DNA from 2 places in the Methylomonas sp. MS20 genome. Region 1 is predicted to be linked to the other one. Evidence: predicted binding sites of a transcription regulator. Region 1 holds the regulator's gene; the other holds the start of a gene.
The links. Region 1 encodes HrcA, which represses chaperone genes, less so after heat shock. Its sites were predicted from a motif close to TNTTAGCACTCNNNNNNNNNGAGTGCTAANA; they were not measured.

Region 1 (14,534 bases):
ACCCGTTCGTCCTCGCAGAGTTTGCGAACCGTCGACGAGGTGACTGCGGCATTTTGGTTTTTGGCGACGAATAAATGCTGATGGGCTTGCGAAGCGACTTGCGGCAAGTGCGTGACGCACAGCACTTGCCGGTTCAAACTCAGCCGGCGCAGCTTTTGGCCGACGATCTCGGCGATGCCGCCGCCGATGCCGGAATCGACCTCGTCGAAGATCATCGTCGGCGTGGTCTTATCGGTGCTGGTCGTGACTTGTATCGCCAAGCTGATCCTAGACAGTTCGCCGCCCGACGCCACCTTGGCCAAGGGTTTGGCGGGCAAGCCCGGATTGGTGCTGATCAGAAACTCGATGCGATCCAGGCCGTTGCGTTGCGGCTCGTTGCCATCCTCCCGGTCGAGCTTGACCAGGAACTCGCCGTGCGGCAGGCCCAATTCCTTGATTGCGTCGGAAATGCGGTGCTGCAACTCGTCGCCGGCCCGGCGCCGGCTGGCGGATAATGCCGTCGCCAATTCGCGGTATTGCGCCAGCAGACGCTCGCAATCGGCTTGCAGAACTTCGATGCGCTCGCCGCTATGGCTGAGATTGTTCAACTCCAGCGCGAATTGCTCGGCCAGCGCCGGTAATTCCTCGGCTGGTACCTTGTGTTTGCGGCTCAGGCGTTGAATCACGCCAATCTGGTTTTCCAGCCAGCTCAGTTGGCCGGGATCGGCTTCCTGATTCTCCAGGAAGCGCCGCAGTTGTTGGGTGGCTTCGCCGATCTGGATTTCGGCGTCGCTCAGCAATTCGACGATGCCGTTCAATTCGGCGGCGTATTGGCTTAATTCGCCGACCGAGTGGATCACGTGACCCAGCATGTCGGCGACCGATTGCTGGTCGTTGTCGTAGAGGATGTCGAGCTGTTGTTGACCGACGCCCAAAATTCTACCCAGGTTAGCCAGTTTGTTGTGCTCGTCGGCCAGGGCCTGATAATCGAAATTTTCCAGATCCAGTTGCTGCAACTCTTCTAGCTGATAACGCAGCAGCTCCTCGCGTTCGGCTTGGTCACTACCGGACTTTTGCAGTTGTTGCAGTTCTTTATGGGCTAGCCGCCAGTTTTGTTGGCAGGCGTTCAGATCGTTGAGCAATTCGGCGTGGTCGGCGAATCCGTCCAGCAGCAGACGCTGTTCGTCGGCATCGAGCAGCGTCAAATGGGCATGTTGGCCGTGGATCTCGACCAATTGCCGGCTCAGCGTTTGCAGTGTTTGCAGATTGACCGGCCGGTTGTTGATATAGGCCTTGGAGCGGCCGTCTTCGCTAACGGTGCGACGGACCAGGCATTGGCCGTCGTCGTCCAATTCGTGGTCGATCAGCCATTGGCTAACCAGCGGTGCCTTGGATAGATCGAATTCGATGTTGATTTCGGCGCGCTTGCTGCCGGGGCGCACGTAGCCGGAATCGGCGCGATCGCCCAACGCCAAGCCCAGCGCGGTCAGCAATATCGATTTGCCGGCCCCGGTTTCGCCGGTCAGCACCGACATACCGGGTTCCAGGTCCAGGTCCAGTTTGTCGACCACGGCCAGATCGAGAATGTTCAGGTTCAACAGCATGTCATTTGGCGGAATAACCGCCGCTCCAGTTCAGTTTGCTTCGCAGAATGTGGAAGAAATCGTGGTCTTCCGGGTGCAGAATGTTAATCGGTTTGTCGGCTTTTCGAATGACGATCGTGTCGTTAATGCGCACGTCCGGGATTTCTAAATGATCGCAGGTGACCAGGGCGTTGATTTGCTTGGTCTGGCTGAAACGGATCTCGATCGTGGCTTTGTCGTCGATGACGATGGACCGATTGGACAGCATGTGCGGATTCAGCGGGACCAGTACCAGCGCATTTAGGGTTGGATGCAGAATCGGTCCGCCGGCCGACAGCGCATAGGCGGTCGAACCGGTCGGTGTCGCGACGATCAGGCCGTCGGAACGCTGGGTGTTTAGGAACACGCCGTCGATGCTGGTGACGATTTCGATCATGCTCGGCGTGACCCAACGATGCACGACGACCTCGTTGACCGCGGTCTGGCGATGGATGAGTTCGCCGTCGCGGATGATGGCGGCCTGTAACAAATGACGCTGTTCGGTCTGGTAGCGGCCGTCGAGGATTTGCGCCAGGCGGCTCAGCAACTGGTCCGGAGAAATGTCCACCAGAAATCCCAGTCGGCCGAGGTTGACGCCGAGCAGCGGAGTGTCGAAATCGGCGGCGGCGCGGGCGGCGGTCAGGAACGTGCCGTCGCCGCCGACCGCGATCAGCAGATCGCAGCATTCCGGCAGCCGGTTGATGTGCATGCCGACGACGCCTTCGGCTTCGATTAGCTCGGCGCTTCGGCTATCGGTGGCCACCGAGTGACCGCGCTGCAGCAAAAAGCGGTAGAGCTCGCTGAGCGTGGCGGCGATACCCGGATCGCCGAATTTGCCGATGATGCCGATGCGTTGAAAGGGTGAAGGCATGTTTGAGCCGGGATTCAAAAATGCCTGGGATTATACAAACAATTCGAGCAGGCACTAGCGAAGCTTCGCCCTCGGCGTCGCGAGTACGTCGGTCGGCGCGGCCGGAATATCGGCGTCGGCCAAATTCCGTGCGGTTCGGTGTCGTTAACACCCTGAATTTGTTGCCAGGTAATGGCCGTGCCGCGACCAGGCATTCCCGTAGGCGTCGGGCCAATGTCTGAAATCGGGCGCTATCCACCGGCATTGCGAATGCCCGAGATCCCCGACAGGCTTGGGTTCGCACGGATTTTAGGCGGATTGACAAGGCTCCGGGCACCTGTTAGCTTTCCCCTCTGGCACTCGTTACGTTGGAGTGCTAACGAATTTTCTAGGGTGTCAATGTGGCTAGCGGACCGGATTTAAACGAAAGATCGGCGTATTTGCTGAAGGCCTTGGTTGAGCGTTACATACAAGACGGTCAGCCGGTCGGCTCGCGGGTATTGTCCAAGGATCCGCTGCTTAAGCTCAGTCCGGCCAGCATTCGCAACGTCATGGCCGATCTCGAGGAAATGGGCTTGATCCATTCGCCGCACACCTCGGCGGGCCGGGTGCCGACCGTGGCCGGATACCGTTTGTTTGTCGATAGTCTGTTGACGGTCAAGCCGCTGGCGTCCAGTGATCTGGATCAATTGCAAAGCGGTTTGCTGGCCGATGCGGACAAAACCGGCGACGTGCTCAGCAAGGCCTCCAGGCTGCTGTCGGATATGACCCATATGGCTGGTGTCGTCACCCTGCCGCGCCGTGAGATGGTCACGTTGCGACACATCGAATTCCTGCCGATGTCCAGCATGCGCGTACTGGTGATTTTTGTCACCGATGGCGAGGAAGTTCATAACAAAATCATCCATACCCAGCGTCAATTTAGCCCGGCCGAACTGCAACAGGCCGCCAATTACATGAATTCGGTTTACGCCGGCCTCAGTCTGGCCAAGATCCGCGAGCAAGTGTTGCGGGAGATGGAGCAAGATCAGCAGCGCGTCAATCAAGGCATGATAGACGCGGTTAGCATGGCGCAACTGACCTTCGCCCAACAACCCAACGACGATTACGTGTTGAGCGGCGAAACCAATCTGATGGGCTTTTCCGAATTATCCGACATGGACCGTCTGAAACAGCTGTTCGAGGCGTTCAGCCAAAAGCGCGGCGTGATCCATTTGCTGGATCAATGCCTGTTGGCCGACGGCGTGCAGATTTTTATCGGCGAAGAGTCAGGCTATAGTGCATTCGACCATTGCAGCTTGGTCACGGCGCCTTATTCGGTCAACGACGAGGTGGTTGGCGTGTTGGGCGTGATCGGCCCAACCCGGATGGCGTATGAAAAAGTGATTCCGTTCGTCGACGTGACGGCAAAAATATTGGGCGCGGCCTTGAATCCCAAATAATCGCCCTTATCGTAAGGCCGACCTAATATTTTAAGAACCACGGAGTCCCAAATGAGCCATCAGCAATCGAGTCACGAACAGCAATCCGACGCCGAATTGATCGCCGAGGTGCTGGAGCAGACCAAAGAAGCCGGCGAAGACGTTGTTGCCGAGGCAACCGAGGCCGGCGAAGTCAGCGTCGAAAGCCTGCGGCAACAACTGGAGCAAGCCCAACAACAAGCCGCCGCGAATCTGGACAAGGCTTTGCGCGTGCAGGCCGACATGGAAAATCTGAAAAAACGCGTACAAAAGGATTTGGACGACGAGCGTAAATACGGCTTGGCCAAGTTCGCCAAGGAATTGCTTAGCGTGTTGGACAGTCTCGAGCTTGGCGTGCAGGCGGCGACCGGCGATAGTCCGGAAGTGGCTAAATTGCGCGAAGGCAGCGTGCTGACCATTAAGCAATTCGAATCGGTGTTCGCCAAATTCAATATCGAAGTCCTCGATCCGACCGGGCAAGCTTTTAATCCCGAGTTGCATCAAGCCATGGCGATGCAGCCCAGCGTCAGCGCCGAACCCAATACGGTTTTGAACGTGTTTCAAAAAGGCTACATCTTAAACGGCCGTTTGCTGCGCCCCGCGATGGTGGTGGTGGCCAAGGCCGAGGACAAACCCGCCGACAGCGCGAAAGTTGACGAACAGGCTTGAAATTTCATCGATCAACCGCATATCGCCAATAACTTTTTAACTAATACCTAATTCAAGTCTGGAGAATCTCAATGGCTAAAATCATCGGAATCGACCTAGGAACCACCAACTCCTGCGTCGCGGTCCTGGAAAACGGCACCGCGCGGGTCATCGAAAACAGTGAAGGCGCGCGTACCACGCCGTCCATCATCGCCTTCACCGGCGACAACGAAGTGCTGGTCGGTCAGTCCGCCAAACGTCAGGCGGTGACCAACCCCGAAAATACCTTGTTCGCGATCAAGCGCTTGATCGGCCGCCGTTTCAAAGAAGACGCGGTACAGAAAGACATCAAAATGGTGCCTTACAAAATCATGGAAGCCAACAACGGCGACGCTTGGGTCGAGTGCCACGGTAAAAAAATGGCGCCGCCGGAAGTGTCTTCCCGCGTGTTGATGAAGTTGAAAAAAGACGCCGAAGCCTTCCTGGGCGAAGAAGTCACCGAAGCGGTCATCACCGTACCGGCTTACTTCAACGATTCGCAACGCCAAGCGACTAAAGATGCGGGCCGGATCGCCGGTCTGGACGTCAAACGCATCATCAACGAGCCAACCGCGGCGGCGTTGGCGTTCGGCATGGACAAACCGAAAGGCGATACCACCATCGCGGTCTACGACTTGGGTGGCGGTACCTTCGATATTTCCATCATCGAAATCGCCGAAATCGAAGGCGAGCACCAGTTCGAAGTATTGGCCACCAACGGCGACACCTTCCTGGGCGGTGAAGACTTCGACTTGCGCATCATCGATTTCCTGGCCGGGGAATTTAAAAAAGACACCGGCATCGATTTGCACAACGATCCATTGGCGCTGCAACGTCTAAAAGAATCTGCGGAGAAAGCGAAAATCGAGTTGTCTTCCGCCGAGCAAACAGACATCAACCTGCCGTATATCACCGCAGATGCGTCCGGTCCGAAGCACTTGAACGTCAAACTGACCCGCGCCAAACTGGAATCGCTGGTTGACGAACTGATCGAGCGCACCAAAGGTCCTTGCTTGCAAGCGATTAAAGATGCCGGCATTTCGACCTCGAAAATCAACGACGTGATTTTGGTGGGTGGTCAAACTCGGATGCCGAAAGTGCAGGCCTTCGTTAAAGAATTGTTCGGCAAAGAGCCGCGCAAAGACGTCAACCCTGACGAAGCGGTAGCGCTGGGTGCGGCGATTCAAGCCGGCGTATTGGGCGGCGACGTCAAGGACGTGTTGCTGCTGGACGTCACGCCATTGTCGTTGGGTATCGAAACCCTGGGCGGGGTGATGACCAAACTGATCGAGAAAAACACCACGATCCCAACCAATGCTTCGCAAGTATTCTCGACCGCCGAAGACAGTCAAACCGCGGTCACCGTGCATGTGTTGCAGGGCGAGCGGGAAATGGCGTCAGGCAACAAATCGCTGGGCCGTTTCGATTTGCAGGACATTCCGCCTGCGCCGCGCGGTATTCCGCAAATCGAAGTGTCGTTCGACATCGACGCCAACGGTATCCTGAACGTGTCGGCCAAGGATAAAGCCACTGGCAAGAAGCAATCCATTGTGATCAAGGCGTCCAGCGGTTTGTCGGATGCCGAAGTCGAGCGCATGATCAAGGACGCCGAAGCGCATGCCGATGAAGACCGCAAACTGAAAGAGCTGGTTTCTGCGCGTAACTCGGCGGAAGGCATGATCCACGCGACCGAAAAGTCGTTGAAGGAATTGGGCGACCAAGTCACCGGCGACGAAAAATCGGCGATCGAAGCGGCCATCAGCGACTTGCAGGGCGTGTTGAAAGGCGACGACAAGGACGCTATCGAAGCCAAAACCGCCGCGCTGACCGAGCTTTCGGGTAAACTGGCCGAACGGGTTTACGCCCAAAAAGGCGGAGCGGACGCCGCTGCCGGCGAAGCCCATGCGGCTAGCGGCCAGCAAGCCGAAGACCACAATGTGGTCGATGCCGAGTTCGAGGAAGTGAAGGACGACAAAAAATAATCCTCACCGGGGAGCCTCTCGCCGTTAACGGAGAGAGTCAGGGTGAAAGGTGTTAATCACCCTCATCGTTCCATTCATTCAACACACTAAATAACCGCTGGTAAACGCCGGCGGTTTTCTACGTTATGGCAAAAGAAGATTTTTACAAACTGTTGGAAGTCGATCGTAACGCCAGCGAAGCCGAGATCAAAAAGAGCTATCGCAAAATGGCGATGAAGTATCATCCCGACCGCAACAAGGACAATCCGGAAGACGCCGAGAAGAAATTCAAGCAAATCAAGGAGGCCTACGAGATATTGTCCGATTCGAAGAAGCGGGCGGCCTACGATCAGTTTGGTCATGCAGGCGTCGATCCGTCGATGGGTGGCGGCCGCGGCGGTTTCAGCGGGGCGGAAAGCTTTAGCGACATTTTCGGCGATGTGTTCGGCGACATTTTCGGCGGCGGTGGCGGACGGCAGCGCAGCAGCGTCCAGCGCGGCGCGGATTTGCGTTATAACCTGGAGTTGACGCTGGAAGAAGCCGTCGGCGGTACCGAAGCGACCGTCAAGGTGCCGGTGCTGGTCGCCTGCGGCGAATGTAACGGCAGCGGCGCCAAGAAGGGCAGCAGCCCGGTCACCTGTTCGACTTGCCACGGTCATGGCCAAGTGCGGATGCAACAAGGCTTTTTCTCGGTGCAGCAAACCTGTCCGACCTGTCACGGTACCGGCAAGCAAATCAAGGACCCTTGTCCGAAATGCTACGGGCAAGGCCGTATTCAGGAAACCAAAACGCTGTCGGTCAAGGTGCCGGCCGGCGTCGATACCGGCGACCGGATTCGCTTGGCCGGCGAGGGCGAGGCCGGTATCAACGGCGGTCCGTCCGGCGATTTGTACGTTCAGGTTCAGGTTAAGGAGCATCCGATCTTTACCCGCGACGGTGCGAATCTCTATTGCGAAGTGCCCATCAGCTTTCCGACCGCCTGCTTGGGCGGCGAGTTGGAAGTGCCGACCCTGGACGGCAAGGTGATGCTGAAAATCCCGCCGGAAACCCAGACCGGCAAAATGTTTCGATTGCGCGGCAAGGGTGTCAAGCCTGTACGTGGCGGAGCCATAGGCGACTTGCTGTGCCGGGTACAGATAGAAACGCCGGTGCGCTTGACCAAGGATCAGCAGGCTCTGATCGAGCAACTGCAAGTCTCCCTCAGCGGTGGCGGTAAACAACATAGTCCCCAGGAACATAGCTGGATGGACGGTGTGAAAAGCTTTTTCGACAAGTTGACGGGATGATGGCGATGCGTATCGGCGTGGTGGGTGCTTCCGGGCGCATGGGATTGTGTTTGTTGAAAGCGGCGTTAGCCGCGCCGCAAGCCGAATTGACGGTCGCGATTTCGCGGCCGGACAGTTTGGCGATAGGCAAGGATGCCGGCGATTTGGCCGGCGTTTCGCCGGCCGGCGTGCCGGTCGGCGACGATTTGGCGGCAGTCGTGGATTGTTTCGACGCGCTGATCGATTTTACCCGGCCGGATGCGACGATGGCCTACCTGGACGTCTGCCGGCAAGCCGGGAAAAAACTTGTCGTCGGTACCACCGGGTTTAGCGAGAGCCAAAAAGCGGCAATCGCAGAGGCCGCGCGGGACATCGCAATCGTGATGGCGCCCAATTTCAGTGTCGGCGTCAATCTGTCGTTGAAGTTGCTGGAAACGACCGCGAAAGTGATGGGCGATTACACCGACATCGAAGTCATCGAAGCCCACCACCGGCACAAGATCGATGCTCCGTCCGGCACCGCATTACGGATGGGCGAAGTCGTCGCGGCGGCGCTGGGCCGGGACTTAAAGGACTGCGCCGTTTACGGACGGGAAGGCGAGACCGGTGCCCGCGATCGTAAAACCATTGGATTTTCGACGATACGGGCCGGCGATATCGTCGGCGAGCACACCGTGATGTTTGCCGACGAAGGTGAACGCGTCGAAATCACCCACAAAGCCAGCAGCCGGATGACCTTCGCCAACGGCGCGGTGCGCGCCGCTATTTGGCTGGCCGACAAATCCAGCGGTCTTTACGATATGCAGGACGTACTGGGTTTGAAAAACTGAGTTTTCTCGAACGCGCCCTGCGGGCCACGCACTCGAATCAGCGTCCACTTATATTCTTAGCGGCGCTATTTCTCCGGTCAGTTTATAATGACGGTAGTCGGCTATGACCAATGCGTGATCGAAGGCCAAAACCGGCGGCAAATTGTCAAAGGTAAACAAACCGCAATTCTTGGCGTCGTCGGCCGCTGTTGGCGAGCCGTGAGCTTCCGCGATGTAAACCGCCGTCGCGGTGTGGTTGCGCGGATCGCGTTGCGGATTGGAATAAATGCCCAGCAATGCAGTCAGACGAACGTCAAGACCGGTTTCCTCCGCTGCTTCCCTAACCGCGGCATGTTCAACCGTTTCACCGACATCGACAAAGCCACCCGGCACAGCCCAGCCGTAAGGCGGGTATTTGCGTTCGATCAACACGAAGGGGCGCTGCGGGTGGTCGATCAGTTCGATCAGAATATCGGCTGCAATCAAAGGCGTAATCGGTTTGGGCATCACAGTGTCCTGTTTTCGAGTGAGGGGGAGCTTGTTGGGCGGATTTAACCATGTTTTCCCCATTTTTCGGAAGCCGACGGAGTCGTTGGATCGATACCGATACCGGACGTAAAGTGGAAAGACCAGAGGCTATCGGCGATGGTCGTACGGTCGGCATAACAGACAGACAACTAAATCAATGAACGAATTTATTCCCGGCCAACGCTGGATTAGCAACACCGAATCTGAGCTCGGCTTAGGCATGGTATTGGAAGCCGAATACAATCGCGTCACGGTGCTTTTCCTGGCGACCGGCGATCGGCGGGTTTACGCGCGCGATAACGCTCCGCTGACGCGGGTCAGGTTCGCGGAAGGCGATACCGTCGAATCGGTGGAATACGTCAAGATCAGCGTACAGCAAGTGGACGAGCACGCCGGGCTGTTGACCTATATCGGTGTCGACGAAGACGGCGGATTGCAGCAAATTGACGAGATGGAACTCAACCACCATATTCAATTCAACAAGCCGCAAGATCGATTGTTCACCGGCCAGTTCGACCCGACCGCCTGGTATTTGCTGCGCTACGAAACCTGGCGGCGCCAGCAACGCCATCAACAGTCGGCGGTCAAGGGGCTGCAAGGCGCGCGCGCCGCGCTGATTCCCCATCAATTGTATATCGCGCATCAGGCCGCTAACCGCGCCGCGCCGCGCATTATGCTGGCGGATGAAGTCGGTTTAGGGAAAACCATAGAAGCCGGCTTGATCATTCAACACCGTCTGATTAACGGCTTGAGCGAACGAGTTTTGATTTTGGTGCCCGAAAGCCTGATGTACCAATGGTTGGTTGAAATGTTGCGGCGCTTCAATCTGCGTTTCAGCCTGTTCGACGAAACCCGTTGCATGTCGTTCAACGACGACGGCAATCCGTTTCAAAACGAGCAATTGATACTGTGCAGCCAACAGTTTTTTGCTGACTTTCCCGTTCGCCAGCCACAAGCGTTGGCGGCCGGCTGGGATATGGTCGTCGTCGACGAGGCCCATCATTTGGAATGGAGCGAGACCGCCCCCAGCGTCGAGTACCGTTTCGTCGAGCAGTTGGCGCAAGCGGTGCCGGGCTTGGTGTTGTTGACCGCCACGCCGGAGCAATTGGGCAAGGAGAGTCATTTCGCCCGCTTGAGATTGCTCGATCCCGATCGCTTCTACAGCTTTGCGCAATATCTGCAAGACGAAAAGCAATTCGAGCCGGTGGCGCAGTTGGCGAATCGGCTGATTTCCGGTGAGCCGTTAAACGAGGCAGAGCAAGTCGAGTTAGGCGAGTTGTTGAAACACGACAATGCCGAAGCATGGCTGAAGCAAGTCAACGACAGTAATGTCGGCGCGCGCGAGGAATTGATCAAGTTGCTGTTGGATCACCACGGCACGGGTCGGATCTTGTTCAGAAACTCCCGACATACGGTCAAAGGTTTTCCGGACCGGGAACGCCATGGTTATCCGATTCTCGGCGAGGACACCGCCGAACTCGCCGACAGTCCCTATCTGTTTTGGCTGATTGACACCTTGAAGACCCTCGGCGACGAGAAGGCGTTGCTGATTTGCCGGCGAGCCGACACCGTGATCCAGCTGGAGCAAATACTGCGACATCACGTGGGACATACCGCGGCGGTATTTCACGAGGGCATGAGTATCGTTGAGCGGGACCGAGCGGCGGCATTCTTTGCCGATGAAGACAGTCGGGCGCAGGTTCTGTTGTGTTCGGAGATCGGCAGCGAGGGGCGCAACTTTCAATTCGTGCGGCATCTGTTTCTGTTCGATTTGCCGGAAAACCCCGATTTGCTGCAACAGCGTATCGGCCGATTGGATAGGATCGGCCAAAAGCATGTGATACAGATCCACATTCCCTACCTGGTCGGCAGTTCGCGCGAGGTGTTGTTTCGCTGGTTCGACGAAGGTTTGGACGCGTTTCGACATAACGTTTCGGCGGCGTCGCAGGTGGCCAAAGCCTTGAGTGGGCCGTTGTCGGCGGCGTTGGCCAGTCGCGAGCGAGCAGCGGTTGAAGTGTTGATAGAAGAAACTCGCCAGCTGAATGCGCGCCTCGAAGCGGAATTGCAGAAGGGCCGCGATTTGTTGCTGGAACTGAACTCCTGCCGTCCGGAGCCTGCTCGGCAATTGGTCGAAGCCATTCACGCCAGCGAATCCGATGGCAGTTTGTGGCCTTATCTGGAGGATATTTTCGATTGCTACGGCGTCGACGTCGAGTACCACTCCAAGGCTTGCCATATCCTGCGGCCCAGCGAAAATCTGCGCATTTCGCATTTTCCGATGTTGCAGGACGACGGCTTGACCGTAACGGTGGCTCGGGATATTGCGTTGGCGCGCGAGGACATGTTGTTTCTGACCGCCGAACATCCGATGGTTTTGGCGGCGATGGATTTGGTGTTGTCTAGCGAGACGGGCAATGCCGCGGTCAGCGTGGTCAGGCATGCACAATTGAAGGCCGGCCAATTTTTGTTGGAATTGCTGTTCGTACTCGAGTGTAGTGCGCCGGCCGAACTGCAAATTGGCCGGTTTTTGCCGCATACGCCGATTCGGGTGTTGATAGACCAAAACAAGATGGATCTAACGGCGTCGGTCAGCCATGACAGTCTGATCGAAACCGGCGATAAGTTCGAGAAGGCCCAAATCAGTCAGTTTTTGAATAGCCAACGCCAGCATATTCAGGAGATGATCAAAGTAGCGGAACAAGCCGCTGGCGGCAAGGCCCAGCAATTGATTGGCGAAGCCACCAATCGAATGGTGGCGGCATTGACCGGTGAAATCAAGCGGATGGTCAGGCTGAAAAAAGTCAATCCGGCGATCAAGGATGCCGAGATCGAACAACTCAAGGAAATGACGATGTTATCGCACGAGAGCATACAGGACGCGCAATTGCGTCTGGATGCGGTTCGTTTCGTGATTACCGCTTGAGCCGGATCGCGCCGGACGGTGTTTTAATTGGTTTTGATCAACACGGTACTTTCGTCAAGTTCGACGCACTCGAACATCAGATCGTCTATCGACCCTTCGACGTGGTCGATGTAATGCAGGCCGCATTCGGATTCGCTGTGCTGATGCTTGATAACGCCGTGCACGCTGAACGGCGTGCCGGATTCCGGCAATATCATCGTGATCTTGATTTTGCCGACTATATCGTCCGCCAGCGGCTTGCGAAGCCGGACGCGAATGCCGCTGTAGCTAATATCGAGGATATCGGCCTCGAACGCCAGCTCCTTGGCTGTCGTGGGGTTGAAAACGATACCTGCCTGCAGGCCTCTAGGTCTTACTCTAAGGTGATTGCGCTTCTCGGGTTTCATCGTTTGGCTCCTGCGGAATGATGAAGGGCGTCCTTCCTCGGGTCATAAAATTTCAGAATAAATATAGCCGTATTTTGGACACGGTTGTCATGTCCCGAATTTTTTCCAAATTTTCCCGAATTATATGACGGAAACAACATAAGGTTAATCCATGCTATTTTCAGAACTCGGTCTTTCCGAGCAAATTCTTAGAGCCGTTGCCGAACAAGGTTACGAAACGCCTACTCCGATTCAGGAGCAAGCGATCCCGGTGATATTGCAGGGGCGGGACGTGCTGGCCGGTGCTCAGACCGGCACCGGCAAAACCGCGGGCTTTACACTGCCTTTGTTGCAATTGCTGCAACAAGCGCCTGTGAGGAAAAAGCCCCGACCTATTCGGGTGTTGATCCTAACGCCGACCCGCGAACTGGCGCTGCAGGTCTACGAGAGCGTTTGCTCTTACGGTAAGCATCTGCCGTTTTTTGCGGAAGCGATTTTCGGGGGCGTCAGCAGCAAGCCGCAAATCCAAAAATTGCAGCGCGGAACCGATATCGTGGTTGCGACTCCCGGCCGCTTGTTGGATTTGATCCAGCAAGGCTATGCGGACCTGTCGCAAATCGAGTATTTCGTGCTCGACGAAGCCGACCGGATGCTGGATATGGGGTTTATCCGCGACATCCGCAAAATTATCCAATTATTGCCGGCACGGCGCCAGAATCTGTTGTTTTCGGCAACGTATTCGCCGGAGATCAGCACGCTGGCTGAACAATTGTTGAGCGACCCGGTCGAGATTGCCGTTGCCAAACGCAATTCGGCGGCGGAAACCGTGTCGCAGTTGGTCTACGGTATCAAGCGCGAGTCCAAGCGCGAATTGCTGGCGCATCTGATCGGCGACGGCCGGTGGCAGCAGGTGCTGGTTTTCGTGCGTACCAAGCACGGCGCGGATCGCTTGTGCAAGCAGCTGATCAAGGATGGCATACGCTGCGCGGCCTTGCACGGCGACAAGAGCCAGGGAGCCAGGACCCGCGCGCTGGACGATTTTAAAAGCGGTGCGATCACGGCACTGGTGGCGACCGACATCGCCGCACGCGGGCTTGATATCGAACAGTTGCCGCATGTTGTCAATTACGATCTACCGCAAGTCGCCGAGGACTATGTGCATCGCATCGGACGCACTGGCCGGGCCGGCGCGGAAGGGCAGGCAATCTCGTTGGTCGATGCTGAAGAAGCGCAATTGTTGGCGGCAATCGAAAAACTCCTGAAAAAGTCGATTCCGCGGGTTGCCGATACAGGCTACGAAAAAGTGTCGCTGGAACCGGTTTCCGCCAAGTCTCAGTCCAAGGCCAAGCCTAAGGCAGCGGCTAAACCTCGGTCGCAAGCTCGGCCCGGCGACCGTCCGGGCGAACGTGCTCGGGGCGGCCGGCCGCCTCGAGCCGCTGCCGGTGGCGCGCGCGGGCGATGAGTGGGCCCGTCGCTTAGTGGATAGGCTACAACAGATGTATAGGATTTAGTTGTGCTTAGGCCTGAATGATTCGCTCGGTTACTTGCTTGATTTCGACGGCGCTATTTGCGATAGCGTGGTGGAAGCCGTGGGCTGTGGGCGCGGTTTCAAGTAAGTGATAGTGATCCGGACCTACGCTAATCACGCGTTGGTATGACTGAGTTTGAAGTTCGCGCAGATAAGCGATCGAATGGGTCTTGATCAAGCAATAAACCGTATCGCCTTCCTGTAGAGCCATATCGCGGGCTGCGCCGTGGGTAATTTCGGCCAGCAACGCGCCGCCGCAATCGATTTGCACAATTAAGCTCTCTCCGCTGGGAATAAGCGCGCAGATGCGGCCCTTGATCTGGTTCTGGATCGAAATGCCGCTTAAGTAGCCGCGCGACAGCGCGATGTCGTTGGCGCGGATCGATACCTGGGTCCCGCTGCCCGGAGCCAATTGCGGCCTCAGCGGCAGCGCCAACGGCAGCCCGAAACTGTCTGCCTGGGTGTGGCCGGCGGAATGGTCGTGATGACGTATGGTGACTGGCAGCAAATTGTCTATCTGACGCATGCCCAGATAGCGAAGCATGCCTTGTCCCTTG
Region 2 (4,750 bases), 2.0 Mb from region 1:
GGCGATGGGCAAGCCGGCGGTCACGCGGCTTTTATTTTCTGCGGCTTGGGTTGCTTCCGCCCGCGCTTGTTTTCTGGTCTCGCTTGGATCGGTGCCATTGGCAAGGCTATTGCGTGCGTCTTCGGCTTTGCGTCTGGCGTTTTCTAAGGTGGTATCCGGATACACGCCAAATGAAAGTTTCTTCCGCTTGCCCTCGAAGGAATAGATGAACTTCCAGATCTTGGTGCCGTTTTTGCCGACCACCAGATAGAGGCCACCACCGTCATTGATAAAGTAATCTTTATCACGCGCCTTTGCCGCCCTGTAGACCGTGTCTTTATTGAGGTGAAGCGCCATAGTGTGTCCTCGGTTGTGTCCTCGCCGAGCGCCATTATAGGTAAGGACACAATGAAGGACACACTTTTGCTTGCATGCCCCTGCATTTCGTTGCACTTCTTTGCACAATAAAAAACCCGCTAAGCCAGACAGCTTGCGGGTTTTTGGACTTCGTTGCACTTGCGTGCATAAATCTGTGGTACCGAGGGTCGGAATCGAACCGACACTCCCGAAGGAACCGGATTTTGAATCCGGCGCGTCTACCAGTTTCACCACCCCGGCACAGAAGTAACCATTATACTGCAATTTTATTACCGCGCAACCTCTTTTTAATTGCGAGGTTTAGAGTTTTCATTTTCGCCTCGCCCTACTTAGAGCGCGGTGCGTCCTTGTCGCATTGAAAACCCTAGCGTGTCCTTAAGCTTCCAGCATCACCGCCGCTTTAAGTTTTTTCATCGCGTTTTGTTCGAGCTGACGTATCCGCTCGGCGGAGACCTGATAGCGCTCGGCCAGATCATGCAAGGTGGCTTTTTGTTCCACCAGCCAGCGGCTGGCGAGAATATCGCGGCTGCGCTCGTCCAATCCCGCCATCGCGTCCAGCAATAACTCTTCCTTACGGTGTTCCCAATCGCTGGTCTCCAATAGTAAGGCCGGATCGGCGCCCTGCTGCTCCAGATAGGCAATCGGCGCCGGCGAGTTGTCGCTATCGTCGTCGCTGGGCTCCAATCCCACGTCTCTCCCGTCCAGACGGCGTTCCATCTCGTAAACGGTTTTGACGTCGACATCCAGATTTTCGGCAATCGCCTCGGCATCGTCGCGGCTCAGGTAGCTCAGGTCTTTCTTCAGCTTCCGCAAATTGAAGAACAATTTACGTTGCGCCTTGGTGGTAGCCACCTTAACGATACGCCAGTTTTTGATCACGTATTCGTGTATTTCCGCTTTGATCCAATGCACCGCGAACGACACCAGCCGCACGCCCAGATCCGGATCGAAACGTTTGACCGCTTTCATCAAACCGATATTGCCTTCCTGAACGATGTCCGCCATCGGCAAGCCGTAACCGGCGTAACCGCGCGCAACGTGGGCGACAAAACGTAAATTGGACATAACCAGTTCCTTGGCGGCTTCCAGATCGCCGAGGTCGCGATAACGGACCGCCAACGCATATTCGTGCTCGGCGCTCAATTTGGGCATCCGGGCAATCACGCTTAAATAATTATCGAATGTCCCGACCGACAAGTTGATCGGCAAAGCCAAAGAGTTATTCATAACAGCCTAGACTCCGTTGATGGTTTATGTGTTGACAGAATTCTAGCACTCGAATACAGAGAGTGCTAATAATTTGATAAAAATCTTCTCAGTCAAAAAGTTAGCAGCATTTTCGGCGAATATTCGCCGCGTCCGGACCGGTTCGGCCACTTTGCGAGTACCGTTTAAACTCGTTAAAATGGCCGACAGTGTTCAACCCCGCGAAATTTGCGGCTTTATCCAATTTCCTGTTTCCTACTCCATGTCAGCGACCGATAGCCCCGTTTCTTCGAATTTCATCCGCCACATCATCGCCGAGGATTTGGCCGCCGCTAAAAACAACGGCAGGGTCGCCACCCGCTTCCCGCCCGAGCCCAATGGCTATCTGCATATCGGCCACGCCAAATCGATCTGCTTGAACTTTACGCTAGCCGCCGAAAACAACGGCACCTGCAATCTGCGTTTCGACGATACCAATCCGGAAAAGGAAAGCGTCGAATATATGGAATCGATCGAGCGCGACGTGGCTTGGCTGGGCTTCCAATGGGCCGGCAAATACCACGCTTCCGATTATTTCGAGACCTTGTACGACTATGCGGTGCAATTGATAAATCAAGGGCAGGCTTACGTGGACAGTTCCACGCCGGAACAAATGCGCCTGGATCGCGGCACGCTGACCGAACCCGGTAAGCCTAGCCCGGACCGCGACCGCGCTATCGAAGAAAACCTGGACCTGTTCCAACGCATGCGCGCCGGCGAATTCGCCGACGGCCAATACGTGCTGCGCGCCAAGATCGACATGGCCTCGCCCAACATTAATATGCGCGACCCGGCGATTTACCGCATCCGCCGTGCTCATCACCACCGCACTGGCGACGCCTGGTGCATCTATCCGATGTACGACTACACCCACTGTTTGTCGGACATGCTGGAGGGCATCACCCACTCGATCTGCACGCTGGAGTTCGAAGACCACCGCCCGCTTTACGACTGGGTGTTGGACGAACTGAAAACGCCGTGCCATCCGCAGCAAATCGAGTTCGCCCGCCTGCAACTGGAATACACCATCGTCAGCAAGCGCAAACTACTGCAACTGGTCACCGAAAAACACGTCACCGGCTGGGACGACCCGCGCATGCCGACCATCTCCGGCCTGCGCCGCGCCGGCGTACCGCCGGAAGCGATCCGCGATTTCTGCGAGCGCATCGGCGTGACCAAGAAAAACTCCTGGATCAAAATGAGCTTTCTGGAGACCTGCATCCGCGACAACCTCAACGAAAACGCGTTGCGGGCGATGGCGGTCTTGCGACCGTTGCGCGTCGTCATCACTAACTGGGAAGACGGCAAGAGCGAGACTTACCAAATCGCCAACCACCCGCAAAAACCGGAAATGGGCAGCCGCGAAGTGGCGTTCGGCAAAGTGATATTGATCGAACAAGACGACTTCATGGAAAACCCGCCGAAAGACTTCAAACGTCTGGTGCCGGGCGGCGAAGTGCGCTTGCGCGGTTCCTACGTGATCAAATGCGAGGAAGTCATTAAAGACGCCGCCGGCAATGTCGTCGAACTGCGTTGCAGCTACGACCCGGCCACGCTGGGCAAGAACCCGGAAGGCCGCAAGGTCAAGGGCGTGATTCACTGGGTCTCCGAGCAACACGCACTGTCGGCGGAAATCCGCCTCTACGACCGCCTGTTCAGCCACCCTAACCCGGACACCCTGGACAACTTCCTGGACGGCATCAACCCCGACTCGCTGGAAGTCTTGACAGACGCCCGCGTCGAAGCCAGCCTAGCCAACGCCACGCCCCATACCCGTTACCAATTCGAACGCACCGGCTATTTCTGCGCCGACAGCGTCGATAGCCAATCTGGGAAATTAGTGTTTAACCGGACGGTGACGTTGAGGGATAGTTGGGGGAAGTGATTGACGTGTCAGATATTCGCATTAGGAATATTCCTCTCATGCCAAGTTTTCTAAATTGGACTTCACTGACCTTCATCGTCAGTATTGTCGGTATTGCAGTGCCAATTTGGCTTTGGCAAGCAGACTTACATGCAAAGTCCCTTTCCTTCCGACTTGCTTCTCAAGTTCCTCTGACCGCCGAGACCACTGGTACTATCAAGGGGCTAGAAGTCTTGATGGACGGTATCAAGATTCAATCGCCGATCCTCTCTGTCGTAACACTTGTAAATGATGGAAAGAAGCCGCTACCAACAACGGACTTCGAATCACCACTTCAACTCCGAGTGCTTGAAGGTTCATCGATTGTCCGCGCAGAAGTAACGTCAACATACCCTAAAGATATTGAAGCAAAAATAACTTGGGATAAAACGGCCGTGAGTTTTAAGCCTGTACTTCTCAATCCTGAAGAAACCATAACCATTTCTATCCTCTCGGAGGGAAAACAACCGGATTTTTCGCCTCGCGCGCGAGTCATCGGGATTTCTAGCGTTGAGTTCGTTGATAGCACCAAGAAAGGTCCGGCTTGGCAACGTTCTGCAATGTTCCTTGTGACAGCCATATTCCTTTTTGCGGCATCTGATATAGCCGACGTAAACTATGTTGGCGGCCCAAAGATCGTCTACGTTCGGAAGAGGGCTGCGTTGCTATTGAAGATAGTCTGTACTCTCGCCGGAATGGGTGCTTTCTTTATTTTTACTCAGATCGCAGATCTGAACGGCTTATGGACAGTGATCACCTCTCTCACTGGAACAATTCTTACTGGCATAGCAATCGGCACCGCTTTGAATTTCGGAGCTAAAAACATAGCCGAGTAGGGTACGCAACGCGTACCATCTCGGGGCGTTGCCATTCCGATGGCTAAAAAGATACCTCTGAGCGGGACGGGGTTTGTAACCCCGTCCCCAACGTTTCAACAAGGCGTTGCCGTAAATCAAACGCTTAAGGACGGGTTGAATAACCCGTCCCGCTCGTTCGTTGATCCGAATACCTTGCGCTTTCGGAGCTACAAAAATATTAACGCAAGCTTTTAAAAGAGACCCACCATGTCTGACAACATCAAAAGCAGTCGGATTAGCCCCAGGTGGCAGTCGGGACTTTTAGGATAGCTGTGCAAACGGAGTCTAGGAGACAATCAATTTACAACCTAATGCTTCGACAATTTTGGCGATGGTTTCAAATCGGGGATTACCGCCTTCCGCCAAGGATTTGTAAAGGCTGGCTCTA

Region 2: the regulator HrcA is predicted to act here: its motif matches at 1,625-1,655, upstream of rpoH (RNA polymerase sigma factor RpoH).

Annotation. Positions count from the first base shown of each region.
Region 1 covers NZ_CP189962.1:1,083,752-1,098,285, forward strand. The annotation lists gene recN (DNA repair protein RecN) at 1-1,583, opposite strand, end outside; gene ACQE3D_RS04795 (NAD(+) kinase) at 1,585-2,472, opposite strand; gene hrcA (heat-inducible transcriptional repressor HrcA) at 2,853-3,893, shown strand; gene grpE (nucleotide exchange factor GrpE) at 3,945-4,580, shown strand; gene dnaK (molecular chaperone DnaK) at 4,652-6,580, shown strand; gene dnaJ (molecular chaperone DnaJ) at 6,706-7,845, shown strand; gene dapB (4-hydroxy-tetrahydrodipicolinate reductase) at 7,845-8,654, shown strand; gene ACQE3D_RS04825 (NUDIX domain-containing protein) at 8,703-9,140, opposite strand; gene rapA (RNA polymerase-associated protein RapA) at 9,319-12,084, shown strand; gene ACQE3D_RS04835 (PilZ domain-containing protein) at 12,108-12,470, opposite strand; gene ACQE3D_RS04840 (DEAD/DEAH box helicase) at 12,622-13,911, shown strand; gene ACQE3D_RS04845 (molybdenum ABC transporter ATP-binding protein) at 13,967-14,534, opposite strand, start outside.
Region 2 covers NZ_CP189962.1:3,108,211-3,112,960, forward strand. The annotation lists gene ACQE3D_RS13900 (Arm DNA-binding domain-containing protein) at 1-336, opposite strand, end outside; tRNA gene ACQE3D_RS13905 (tRNA-Leu) at 513-597, opposite strand; gene rpoH (RNA polymerase sigma factor RpoH) at 733-1,584, opposite strand; gene ACQE3D_RS13915 (glutamine--tRNA ligase/YqeY domain fusion protein) at 1,826-3,487, shown strand; gene ACQE3D_RS13920 (hypothetical protein) at 3,526-4,341, shown strand; gene ACQE3D_RS13925 (addiction module antidote protein) at 4,648-4,750, opposite strand, start outside.